3 regions of the Nocardiopsis sp. CNS-639 genome follow, and region 2 is predicted to be linked to each of the others. Evidence: riboswitches for the same ligand, from Rfam matches in the RefSeq annotation. Region 2 holds a riboswitch; each other region holds the start of a gene.
What was found. Region 2 has a riboswitch for cobalamin ahead of metE (5-methyltetrahydropteroyltriglutamate--homocysteine S-methyltransferase). Riboswitches for the same ligand answer to the same signal wherever they lie in the genome.

Region 1 (3,880 bases), on a different contig from region 2:
CTGGTCTCCACCTTCACCGGCACCTCCTGGGGCTCGGGCGGAACGATCGGCGTCGCCCTGATCGGGGTGGCCCAGACGATGGACGTGTCGCTGGCGATCACGGCGGGCGCGGTCGTGTCCGGCGCCTACTTCGGGGACAAGCTCTCGCCGCTGTCGGACACCACCAACATGAGCTCGCTCGCGGCGGGCGCCAACCTCTACGAGCACATCCGGCACATGCTCTACACGGCCGTGCCCTCGTCGGTGCTGGCCGCCGTCGTCTTCCTGCTCGCGGGCACCACCATCACCACCTCGTCCGCCGGCCTGGGCGGTATCGACGAGGTCGTCACCGAGCTGAACGAGCTGTTCACCCTCAACCCGCTGCTGCTGATCCCGGCGGTGGTCGTGCTCGCCGGGTCGATCATGCGCAAGCCGCCGCTGGTCGTGCTGTTCGCGTCGTCCATGACGGCGCTGCTGATCGCGCTGCTGGTCCAGGGGGCGAGCGCGGGCGACCTGTTCGCCGCGGTCGTCTCCGGATTCACCACCGACATGCTGCCGCAGGGGGACGGGGTCTCCGACGTCCTGGCCGAGCTGGTGAACCGGGGCGGGCTGTACTCGATGTACAACTCGGCGTTCTTCGTCTTCTGCGCCTTCTTCTTCGCCTCGGCGCTGGAGAAGTCGGGCGTGCTGCGGGTCCTGCTGGAGGGGCTCATCGCCAGGCTGCGGTCCACGGGCAGCCTCATCCTCACCACCCTGCTCTCCGGCTTCACCATCATCAACGGCACCTCCAACGCCCTGGTGACCTTCTTCCTGGTCAAGGACGTCTACGGCGACGCCTACCGGGCCAGGAACCTGCACCCGGTCAACCTGTCGCGCAGCATGGAGGACTCGGTCACGATCACCGAGGTGCTGATGCCCTGGACGGTGTCGGGCGTCTTCTTCGCCACCACCCTGGGCGTGGCCAACTTCGAGTTCCTGCCGTGGGCGGTGTTCAACTGGAGCGGTTTGCTGTTCTCCGCCCTGATCGCCTTCCTCGCGCCGCTGACCCGGGGTTTCGGCATCCGCCGCCTCGAACCGGAGCAGGAGCGCTCCACGACGTGAGCCCCGCCCGGGGCGGCCACGCGAAAGGGGAGCGGAGCACGTGCGGGGCACGTGCTCCGCTCCCCTCGGACGCGAAGGCGGTCAGGTCGGCGGCCACGGCGGGACCGGGGCTCGCGCCCCTCCCCGTCCGGCCGGTCGGGCGGGAGGCTCCCGTTGGCGGGGGGGCCGTCCGCGACCGTCCGCGAAGGCGGCACCTACCGGCCCTTCTTCAGGTCCTCCTTGCCCTGGCGCAGGCGCCCCTTGGCCATCTCGGCGCGACCCTCGTTCTTCATGCGGTCGTTGCCGGTGGCCTTGCCGGTGGTCTCCTTGGCCTTGCCCTTGACCATCTCGGCCTGGCTGCGGCCCTTCTCACTGGCGCTCATGCTCTTCCTCCTTCGGTGGTTCCCGTGGGGAGCGGTGTACTGCTGCGAACCGCCCCTCGCCCGTTCCACTGCCCGAAACAAGAAACCCTAAAATCACCGCAAAGCCCTCGAAAAGCTCCGCACCCGCCGCCACCACCGCTGCTCTGCCCGAACAAGAACCGGGGACGGGCCCGCGAACGCGCGTCGCCGCTTTCGGTCGCGGACAGCCGCGCGGGGCACCTTTCAGCCCCCGCGGCCCCGGGGGCCGCCTCCGGGAGCGGGCCGCGCTCCCGGGCTCCGGGCCCCACCACGGCGCCCCGGGACGGTACCGGTCCGCGGCCCTTCGGGGGAAGGCCCCCGGACCTGGCCCGGGAGGGGAACGGTACCCTCGTCGAGCCAGTCGAACTCCACCTCGTGGGGCAGGGAACCCGGTGCGAATCCGGGGCTGACGCGCAGCGGTGAGGGTGACGGGCGGGCACGCCCCGGGGACGCGGTTCCCCGGGACAGCCACTGGAGCGCACGCTCCGGGAAGGCGCTCCGCACCGGTCGATCCCGAGTCCGAAGACCTGCTGGCGCTGGCGGTGACGGGCCGCCAGGTCAACCGAGGACCCCGCGAACGGGTCCCTGACCAGAAGGACGCGCATGTCCCCGATGGGCTCCCCATCCCCATCCCCATCCCCCACCGTCCGCGCCCGGCGCGACCGCTGCCCGGGCGCCCTGCGGCCCTGGCCCGCCGACGACGGGCTGCTGGTCCGGCTCCGGCTCGTCGGCGGCAGGCTCCCCGTCCGTTCGCTGCGCGCCCTGGCCGCCGTGGCCCAGGAGTACGGCGACGGCCGGATCCACGTCACCGGGCGGGCCAACCTGCAACTGCGCGCCCTGCCCGGAAGCGGGGGGCGGCTGTCCCCCGAGGTGCTCCGGGCCCTGGAGGGCACAGGCCTGCTGCCCTCGCCCTCCCACGAGCTGGTCCGCAACATCATGGTCTCCCCCCGCACGGGGCTCGGGGCCGGAAGGGCGGACCTGCGGCCCGTGGCCGCCGAGCTGGACGGGCTGCTGTGCGCCGAACCGCGCCGCGCCGCCCTTCCCGGCCGCTTCCTCTTCGCCCTGGACGACGGAAGCGGCGACCTGCTGGAGCGCTCCTGCGACCTGGGGGCGGTCGCCCTCGACGCCCGCACCGCCCAGCTCAGGGTCGGGGAGCACTGGGGTCCGCTGACACCGGTGGAGGAGGCCGCGGTCGCGCTCGTGCGCCTCGCCGACCGGTTCCTGGAGCTGCGCGGGGACGGCCCCGACGCCCCCTGGCACGTGGCCGAACTCCCCTCGCCCCTGACCGACCCGGCTCCGCCCGACCCGGGGCTGCCCGAACCCGCGCCGCCGCTGCCGCACGGCCCGCTGCCCGGGATCGGACGACACGTCCCCGTGCCCGAGGAGGGCCTGGACCGGACCGCCGCCGACGCGCTCGCCGCCGAAGCCGTCGAGGCCGGATCCGGCGAACTCGTCGTCACGCCGTGGCGCTCCGTCCTCGTTCCCGGGGAGGCGCGGTGACCTCCCCGAGAAGACCGAACCGGCACTACGAGTACGTCGACGACGGGCCCGCCATCTACGCCGACTCCTTCGCCACCATCCGGCGCGAGGCCCGGCTCGACCACCTGCCCGCCAACGCCGAGCGGCTCGCCGTGCGGATGATCCACGGCACCGGCCAGGTCGACCTCGCCGACGACCTCGTCGTCCACCCCGACCTGGTCCCCGCGGCGCGCGCCGCCCTCCGGGCCGGTGCGCCGATCCTGTGCGACGCGCGCATGGTGGCCTCCGGCGTGACCGCGAGCCGCCTGCCCAGCGACAACGAGGTGCTCTGCCTCCTGGGTGACGAGCGGGTGCCCGGCCTGGCCCGGGAGTGGGGTACCACCCGCACGGCCGCCGCGGTGTCGCTGTGGGAGCCGCTGCTCGACGGCGCCGTGGTCGCCGTCGGCAACGCGCCCACCGCCCTGTTCCACCTTCTGGAGATGCTGATCGACGGCGCTCCGCGCCCCGCCGCGATCGTCGGCTGCCCGGTCGGCTTCATCGGCGCCGCCGAGTCCAAGCAGGCGTTGACCGAGCTGCGCGACCGGCACGGCGTCGACGTCCCCTACGTGACCGCGCGCGGCCGCCGCGGGGGTTCGGCGATGACCTCCTCGGCCCTCAACGCACTCGCCAAGGAGGAGGAATGACCGGCCGTTTCCACGGCGTCGGCGTCGGCCCGGGCGACCCCGAGCTGATCACCCTCAAGGCGGCCAGGCTCATCGCCGCGGCCGACGTCGTCGCCTACCACGCGGGTGTGGGCAAGGAGTCCAACGCCCGCCGCATCGCCGACGCGCTGATTCCGGACGGGGTGGTCGAGGAGCGGTTGACCTATCCGGTGACCACCGGGGCGACCGACCACCCGGGCGGCTACGCGGGAGCGCTGGCCGACTTCTACGAGGAGTCCG
Region 2 (3,880 bases):
CGGGGTTCTGGAGCGGCTGGAGGTGAGACTGCAAGCAGGACTGCGCCGTAGGCGTCCGTTGAGGGTGGTGGCGGGCGACGGTGTGGGCACGAGCCGTCTCACCGGAGGCGCCGCTGTGCCTGCTTCAACCCGATTCCCGCGCTCCGGGCGCCCGAACACGGACCGGAGCGAGGCGGAGGTCCAAAAAACACTGCCGGGCTCACGCCAGGTCGGCGCGCACCCGGCGGGCCGCCTCGACCATGTTGCGCAGGGCCTGTTCGGCCTCGGCGTAACCGCGCGTCTTGAGGCCGCAGTCGGGGTTCACCCACAGGTTCCGGGCGTCGATGTGCGCGACCGCCAGCCGCAGCGAGCCCTCGATCTCCTCCACCGAGGGCACCCGCGGGGAGTGGATGTCGTACACGCCCGGGCCGATCCCGCGCCCGTAGCCGCGCTCGCCCAGGTCCCGCACCAGCTCCATGCGCGAGCGGGCGGCCTCCACGCTGGTGACGTCGGCGTCCAGCGCCTCGATGCCGCCGACGATCAGCCCGAACTCCGAGTAGCACATGTGCGTGTGGATGGTCGTGGACGGCGACACCCCCGACGTGGCCAGGCGGAAGGAGCCCACCGCCCAGTCCAGGTACCGCGCCCGGTGCTCCGAGCGCAGCGGCAGCAGTTCGCGCAGGGCCGCCTCGTCCACCTGGATGTGGCGGATCCCGGCGCGTTCCAGGTCGGCGACCTCGTCGCGCAGACCCAGGGCCACCTGGCGTGCGGTCTCACCCAGCGGCTGGTCGGTGCGCACGAACGACCAGGCGAGCATGGTGACCGGACCGGTCAGCATGCCCTTGACCGGCTTGTCGGTGCGCGACTGGGCGTAGGTGGTCCACTCGACCGTCATCGGCTCGGGGCGCGAGACGTCGCCGAACAGGATCGGCGGGCGCACGCACCGCGAACCGTAGGACTGCACCCAGCCGTTCTCGGTGGTGGCGTAGCCCTCCAGCTGCTCGGCGAAGTACTGGACCATGTCGTTGCGCTCGGGCTCGCCGTGCACGAGCACGTCCAGGCCGATCTCCTCCTGGAGCGCGACGACCCGGTCGATCTCCTCGCGCAGGACGGCCTTGTAGGCGTCCTCCGCCAGTTCCCCCCTGCGGTGCGCGGCGCGGGCGCGGCGCAGCTCGGCGGTCTGCGGGAAGGACCCGATGGTGGTCGTGGTGAGCGGGGTGTCGGTGGGCCTGCCGCGTTCCCGCGGGCGCTCGTAGGCGTCCGGGCCCAGGGCGTCGAGGCGGGCGCGCACGCGCGCGTCGGTGAAGGCGGGGGGACGGACGCCGCCCCGTCCGGTGTGCTCGGCCTCGGCACCCTCGGACAGCACGCGGCCGAGCAGGGCCGTCTCCTGTGCCTTCTGCCTGGCGAAGGCCAGGGCCCCGCGCAGCTCGGGGGCCAGGGAGGGCTCGGCGTCCAGGTCCAGGGGCACGTGCAGCAGGGAGCAGGAGGTGCTCACGGTCAGCTCGTCGGTGAGGGCGAGCAGGGTACCGAGCGCGGCGACGGCGGCCGGGATGTCGGTGCACCAGACGTTGCGCCCCTCCACCACGCCCGCGACCAGGCGGGTGGCGCCCAGGCCGGAGACCCGCACCAGGTCGTCCACGCCCTCGTCGTCGGTGACCAGGTCCAGGCCGACCGCCTCGACCGCGGAGTCCTTGAGGACGCGCAGGGCGGCGGAGCCGATGGAGCCGAAGTAGGTGGACACCAGCAGGGAGGGGCGGTCGGTGACCGCGCCCAGGTACTGGTAGGCGCGCTCCAGGTGGCCGACGGCGGCACGGCCCTCGTCGGTGGCCAGGATCGGCTCGTCCAGCTGGACCTCGGTGGCGCCCGCGGCCCGCAGGTCGCCGAGCAGCTGGGCGTAGGCCTCCAGGAGCTGGTCGAGCAGCTGGACGGGTTCCCAGCCCTCGGGGGCGCCGTCGGCGGGCTTGGCCAGCAGCAGGAAGGTGAGCGGACCGACCAGGACCGGACGGGTGTGGAAACCCGCCTCGGCCGCCTCGCGGAACTCGGCGACGGGCTTGTCGCCCACCAGGCGGGGACGGCTGCCGGGCGAGAGCTCGGGGACCAGGTAGTGGTAGTTCGTGTCGAACCACTTGGTCATCTCCAGCGGCGGGGCGCCCTGTTCGCCGCGGGCGAGCGCGAAGTAGCGGCGCAGCTCCTCCTCGCGGTCCGGCGCCGCGGCGGGAGGGGCGAAGCGGGAGGGGACCAGGTCGAACAGGACCGCGGTGTCCAGCACGTGGTCGTAGTAGGAGAACGTGTTGGAGGGGATGTCGTCGACACCGGCCTCGCGCAGCTGGGCGTAGACGTCCAGGCGCAGTCCGGCGGCGACCGCGTCCAGTTCGCGGGCGGTGGTGCGGCCCCTCCAGTGGGACTCGCAGGCGCGCTTGAGCTCGCGGGCGGGGCCGATGCGCGGGTAGCCGTGCACGGTCGAGCGCACGGAGGGGCGTGGTCCGCCCGGGGCCGCGGACGGCGCGGGGGTCGTGGTCATGAGCTTCTCTCCCTCGTCGAAAGCCGGGTACCGGCCGCGAGGGGAGAAGAGGGGGCGGGCACGCCGACGGACGCGCCGCGGGCGCGCACCGGACCTGCCACCGCCTCCGGCCCTCCCTCGGGGCGCGGGACCACCGGCGCCGCGGGTGCGTCGCCGGGTGGAGGCAGGTCTTCGGACTCGGGGGCGCGGGCGGTGCCAACACCGCTCCTCCTACTGGCCGCCGCTTCCCGGTGTGCGGTCTCCGCGACCGGCACTACCAGTGCTCATGGCGACGTTCGTTCCCCCATACCGCTGCGGGGCAGTCCCGGACTCGCACCGGGTTCCCTCTTGCGACATGGTTCCGCCCCGCCCGTTCCGGGCCGGACCCGGGACGCGGGGGTGGATCATGTACCTTCCACGGCTGCAAGTATAGGGAGGGCCCCCTTCGCCCCTGTACCCGGCGTGCGGCCCCATGCGCCCGGCCCGGACGGTGAGAACCCCCGTCCTTCGACCGGCGTCACACACGAAGTCAAGCGTTGCGCGGGTGAGCTCCCCTCTGCTCCCCGCGGACGTTCGTCTGAGCGATGAACGTGGAGATTCCCTCGTGAGTAAGCAGTCCCGCCTCGCCATGGCACCGGACCACCCCCTGATCACGGTCGTGGTAGCCCTGGCGGTCCTGGCGGGCATGGTGTTGTTGGCCACCCGCTCCTCCGGAGAGCCCGAGCCCGGGCCGCGGACGCATGGAGCGCCGGTCTCCGAGAGCGAGCCATCGCCCCCGGCCTCCGGTGCGCCCGACGGGCTCACCGAGGTGGACGCGGCCGCGGTGGCGGGCCTGGAGGAGGCCGAACTGCCCTACGACGGGGAGGTCTCCGTCGCGGTGACCTACCCGGTGATCCCCAACGCCGAGCCGCTGGCCGACTTCCTGGAGCGTGAGCTGACCGACGAGGTGCACGCCTTCGAGACCGCCAACCCCGGCGCGGTCTCCTTCGAGGCGGGGTGGAACCTGACCGCGGCGCGCGACGGCCTGCTGGGGGTCCGCATGACCCGGGTGGAGACCGACTCCGAGGGGTCCCGGGAGGGGTACACCACCTACTGGTACGACACCGAGACCGCGGCGCACCACCCCTCCGCCGCACTGGTCGGCGGCCAGGAGCAGCTGGAGGAGCTCAACGGCCTGGTGCGCGGCGCCGTCGGAAGCAGGGAGGACGGGGAGGGCCCGGCCGACCCCGGCGTCATCCACCCGATCAGCTCCCTGTACGACTCGGTGGGCTTCAACCCCGACGGTGACCTGGTCGTGGAGTTCGACGCCGGGCAGGTCGCCCCGGCGGAGGAGGGCCGCACGCGCGCCGTGGTCGCCGCCGGTGAGGCCGAGGGCCTGCTGTCCGATCTGGGCCTGCGCGT
Region 3 (3,880 bases), on a different contig from region 2:
ACGAAGAACGGCGCACCGATGAGAGCGGTGAGGATGCCGACCTGCAACTCCTCGGGACGCGCCACCACCCGGCCCGCGACGTCGGCCGCCAACAACAGGACGGGCGCCAGCACCGCCGACCAGGGCAGCACCCATCGGTGGTCGGGGCCGACCAGGACCCGCGCCACGTGCGGCACGGCGACCCCGACGAAGCCGATCGGGCCCGCCACGGCCGTCGCCGTCCCCGCCAGGAGCACCACCGCCAGGGCGCTCGTCCCGCGCACCAGCCACAGCCGTGTCCCCAGGGAGCGGGCCAGCTCGTCGCCGAGCGCCACCGCGTTCAGGGAGCGGGCCACCGCCACCGCCGTCACCAGCCCGGCGGCCAGGAACGGCAGCGCCTGGAGCAGCGCCGCGCCGTCGGCACCCGCCAGCGAGCCCACCACCCAGAACCGGTACTCGTCCAGGCTCGCGCGGTCGCGCAGGACGATCGCCGAGGTCAGCGAACCCAGCAGGGCCGAGACCGCGGCTCCGGCGAGCGTGAGCTTGACCGGGCTGGCCCCCTCCGGACCCAGCGACCCCACGGCGTGGACCACGCAGGCGGCGACCGCCGCGCCCGCGAAGGCGAAGCCGACGTAGCCCAGGAGCGCGGACACCCCGAACACGCTGATAGCGAGGACCGCCGCCAGGGAGGCGCCCGCGTTGACGCCGAGGACGCCGGGGTCACCGAGGGGGTTGCGGGTCACCCCCTGCGCCAGGACCCCGGACACGCCCAGGGCCGCGCCGACCGCCAGCCCGGCCAGGGTACGCGGCACACGCAGGTGCCGCACGACCAGGTCGGTGTCCGAACCGGTGAAACCGGCGTAGGCGAGGTACACGTCGGCCACGGACAGCCGTTCGTAACCGACCAGGACCGACGCCAGCAGGGTCGCGGCCAGGACCAGCAGCGCCACCGCCAACCCGGTGACGCGGGCGCGGGCACTGATGAGAACCCCGGAACCGTCGGCCGCGGCCCGCAGCCGGCGCCGGACTCCCGAGGGAACGGTCGTCACGGGCCTCTCGGCCACATGGGGGGCCATCGGACCGCCTACCCGAACAGGTCGGGGTGCAGGATCCGGGCGACCGTCTCCACCGCGGCCGCGCTGCGCACACCCGCGGAACGGTCGGCGAAGGTGAACTCCTCGACCTGCCCCTCGGTGACCGCGGTCAGGTTGGCCAGCACGGGATCGGCCGTGATCCGCTCCACGTCCGGGGCGGCGTCGGCGGCGGTCATCTCCGCGTCGCAGCACACGTCGACCAGGATGAAGTCGGGGTCGCGCGCGATCACGTCCTCGACGGCCACGTCGTGGTTGCGCCCGCCGTCCAGGTCGGCGAAGGCGTTGACGCCTCCGGCCAGCCGGATGATCTCGGTGGAGAAGTCCTGCCCGCCGGCCACCCGGAACCCCTGGTCGCTGGGGCGGCCGACCATCACCGAGGGCCGGTCCTCCTCAGGCACGCCGCCCTCCAGGGCCTCGGTGACCCCGCCTATCGCGCCCTCCATGTCCGCGATGACCTCTTCGGCGCGCTCGCGGGCGTCGAACAGGGCGCCCAGATCCCGCAGGTCGGCGTAGACGTTGTCCATCGTCACCGAGGCCGGGTCGATGGTCGCGTCGGTGCGGCCGTCCCCGCTAGGGCACAGCGGAGCCGGGATCCAGCTGCCGATGCCCAGCTCGCGCAGGGAGGCCCGCGTACCGAGGTTCTCGTCGGTGAACACGTCGTTGAACCCGGCGAGCACGAAGTCGGGCCCGTGGCTGAGCAGTTCCTCCCGGCTGGGCAGGTTGGGGTAGTACTCCTGTCCGGCCTGGGCGTCGGCGTACTCCTCCAGGACGGCGGCGTCCAGGAACGCCGTCCCCACCAGACGGTCGCTGAGGCCCAGCGCGTGGGCGGTCTCGATGGCGGGCTGGTAGGCGGCGAACACCCGTTCCGGCGGGCTGTCCGCGGACACGTCGACGCCGCAGTTGCGGATCGTCTCCCCGGCGGCCTCGGGGGAGGGGGCGGCGGAGCCCCCGCCGCAGGCGGTCGTGGCCAGGAGCAGGGCGAGGGCGGCGCAGGCGGGCAGGCGGTACCGGACCGCGCGTGCCCCGGTGGGCTTCATCGAACAAACCATCCTTCGTGGTCTGATGACGCGGACGGTCGCAGCCGGTCTCCTGGCTCCCGGAGTCGGGCTCTGGCCCCGCGCCCCCACCCTTCCCGAGCCGTGTCCGGCCCAGTGGCGTGCGGGAGGCGCCCTCCGGTCACAGTGGCGAGGACCGCGCCGGACTTCCACCGGCTTCCCGTGCACTGCGACGTCGACGATATGGACTTGTGCTGACAGTCAACCGGCCACGGTAGTGCACGCGGGTCCCTTCCGCGAGACCCGCTCCCCTCCCGGCCGACGGCCGGACCTCCGCGAGCCGCCTGACCGGGAAGGCGTCCCCGGCGGCGCGGGAGCCCCGCACGGCCGCCGCACCCGGGTTGGGCGGGGCACCGTCCGGATGCGTGGCCGGACCGGGACCGGGCATAGAGGGCGCATGGAACTGATCACGGTGGAGGACGTCCGCGCCGCCCGGGAACGCCTGCGCGGGGAGGCGGTGCGCACCCCGCTGACGGCGGGCCCCGCCGGAGGGCCGCCGTTCCTGCTCAAACCCGAGAGCCTCCAGCCCACCGGGGCCTTCAAGCTGCGCGGCGCCACCAACGCCGTCGCCCTGCTCGACCCCGACCAGCGCCGAAGCGGTGTGGTGACCCACTCCTCGGGCAACCACGGCCAGGCGCTCGCCCACGCCGCCGCCCGGCACGGGGTGCCCTGCACCGTCGTCGTCCCCGAGGGCGCGCCCGGGGTGAAGGTCGACCGCATGCGCGCCCTGGGAGCCCGCATCGTCATGGTCGCCCCCCGGGAGCGGGAGGCTACCGCCCGGAGGCTCCGGGACGAGGAGGGGCTCGCCCTCGTCCCGCCCTTCGACGACCCGCGCGTCATCGCGGGCCAGGGCACGGTCGGCCTGGAGATCCTGGAGCAGTCGCCCGAGGTCGCGACCGTCGTCGTGCCCGTGGGCGGAGGCGGACTCGCCTCGGGGGTGGCCACCGCCGCGCTGGCCGCCGCGGGCCCGCGCCGGGTCCGCGTAGTGGGGGTGGAGCCCGAACTGGCCGCCGACGCCGCCGAGAGCCTGCGCACCGGAAGCCTGGTCACCTGGCCGCCCGAGCGCACCCACCGCACCATGGCCGACGGGGTGCGCGTGTGCCTGTCCGAGCTGACCTTCGCCCACCTGCGCGCCCGCCTGGACGAGGTCGTCACCGTGACCGAGGAGGAGATCGCCCGCGCCGTCGCCGCCCTCGCCCACGGGGCGCGCCTGGTCGCCGAGCCCAGCGGGGCCCTGGCCGCCGCCGCGGTCCTGGCGGGCCGGGTGCCCACCGCGCCCGGCCGCCCCCAGGAGACGGTCGCGGTCGTCTCGGGGGGCAACGCCGACCCGGAGCTGTTCGCCCGCCTGGTGGCGTGAGCCGCGCGGACGGCCGGGCGCAGGCCCTCCGCCGCAGGTCGGGGGGCGCCGTCCCGCGCGGGCGGCGCCGCGGTCTCAGGCCCGGGAGCCCCCGCCGCCGGCGGGCCCGCTCCCGTTCACGCGCTGCCGCTCGCCCGCACGCGCCGCCACGGGGTTGTCGCGTCCGGTGGCGCGCGCGGCACGGTCCTCGCGGCGGCGCATGGCCATGTCCGACAGCGCGGCCAGCCCGAAGGCGATGACGACCGCGGCGACGATCAGCACGGTCCACAGCGCGGTACCGAAGGAATCGGGGTCGATCATGGGTGCTCCGAGGGGATCGGGGGTTGGACGTGCCGACAGCCCAACCGTAATAGGTGTTAACTTTCGGGCCGAGTGCCAGCGGCGGTGAACTGGGT

Region 1: another riboswitch for cobalamin. It lies ahead of G011_RS0119630 (nitrite reductase); the one in region 2 lies ahead of metE (5-methyltetrahydropteroyltriglutamate--homocysteine S-methyltransferase).
Region 3: another riboswitch for cobalamin. It lies ahead of G011_RS0124140 (ABC transporter substrate-binding protein); the one in region 2 lies ahead of metE (5-methyltetrahydropteroyltriglutamate--homocysteine S-methyltransferase).

What each region holds. Positions count from the first base shown of each region.
Region 1 is NZ_KB906866.1:122,416-126,295, forward strand. It holds gene nhaC (Na+/H+ antiporter NhaC) at 1-1,080, shown strand, start outside; gene G011_RS30775 (CsbD family protein) at 1,275-1,442, opposite strand; cobalamin riboswitch at 1,802-2,010, shown strand; gene G011_RS0119630 (nitrite reductase) at 2,064-2,960, shown strand; gene G011_RS0119635 (precorrin-8X methylmutase) at 2,957-3,622, shown strand; gene G011_RS0119640 (precorrin-2 C(20)-methyltransferase) at 3,619-3,880, shown strand, end outside.
Region 2 is NZ_KB906854.1:490,329-494,208, reverse strand. It holds gene metE (5-methyltetrahydropteroyltriglutamate--homocysteine S-methyltransferase) at 200-2,500, opposite strand; cobalamin riboswitch at 2,666-2,829, opposite strand; gene G011_RS0101955 (polysaccharide deacetylase family protein) at 3,108-3,880, shown strand, end outside.
Region 3 is NZ_KB906873.1:91,578-95,457, reverse strand. It holds gene G011_RS0124145 (iron ABC transporter permease) at 1-1,055, opposite strand, end outside; gene G011_RS0124140 (ABC transporter substrate-binding protein) at 1,064-2,110, opposite strand; cobalamin riboswitch at 2,135-2,315, opposite strand; gene G011_RS0124135 (threonine/serine dehydratase) at 2,526-3,485, shown strand; gene G011_RS0124130 (hypothetical protein) at 3,561-3,785, opposite strand.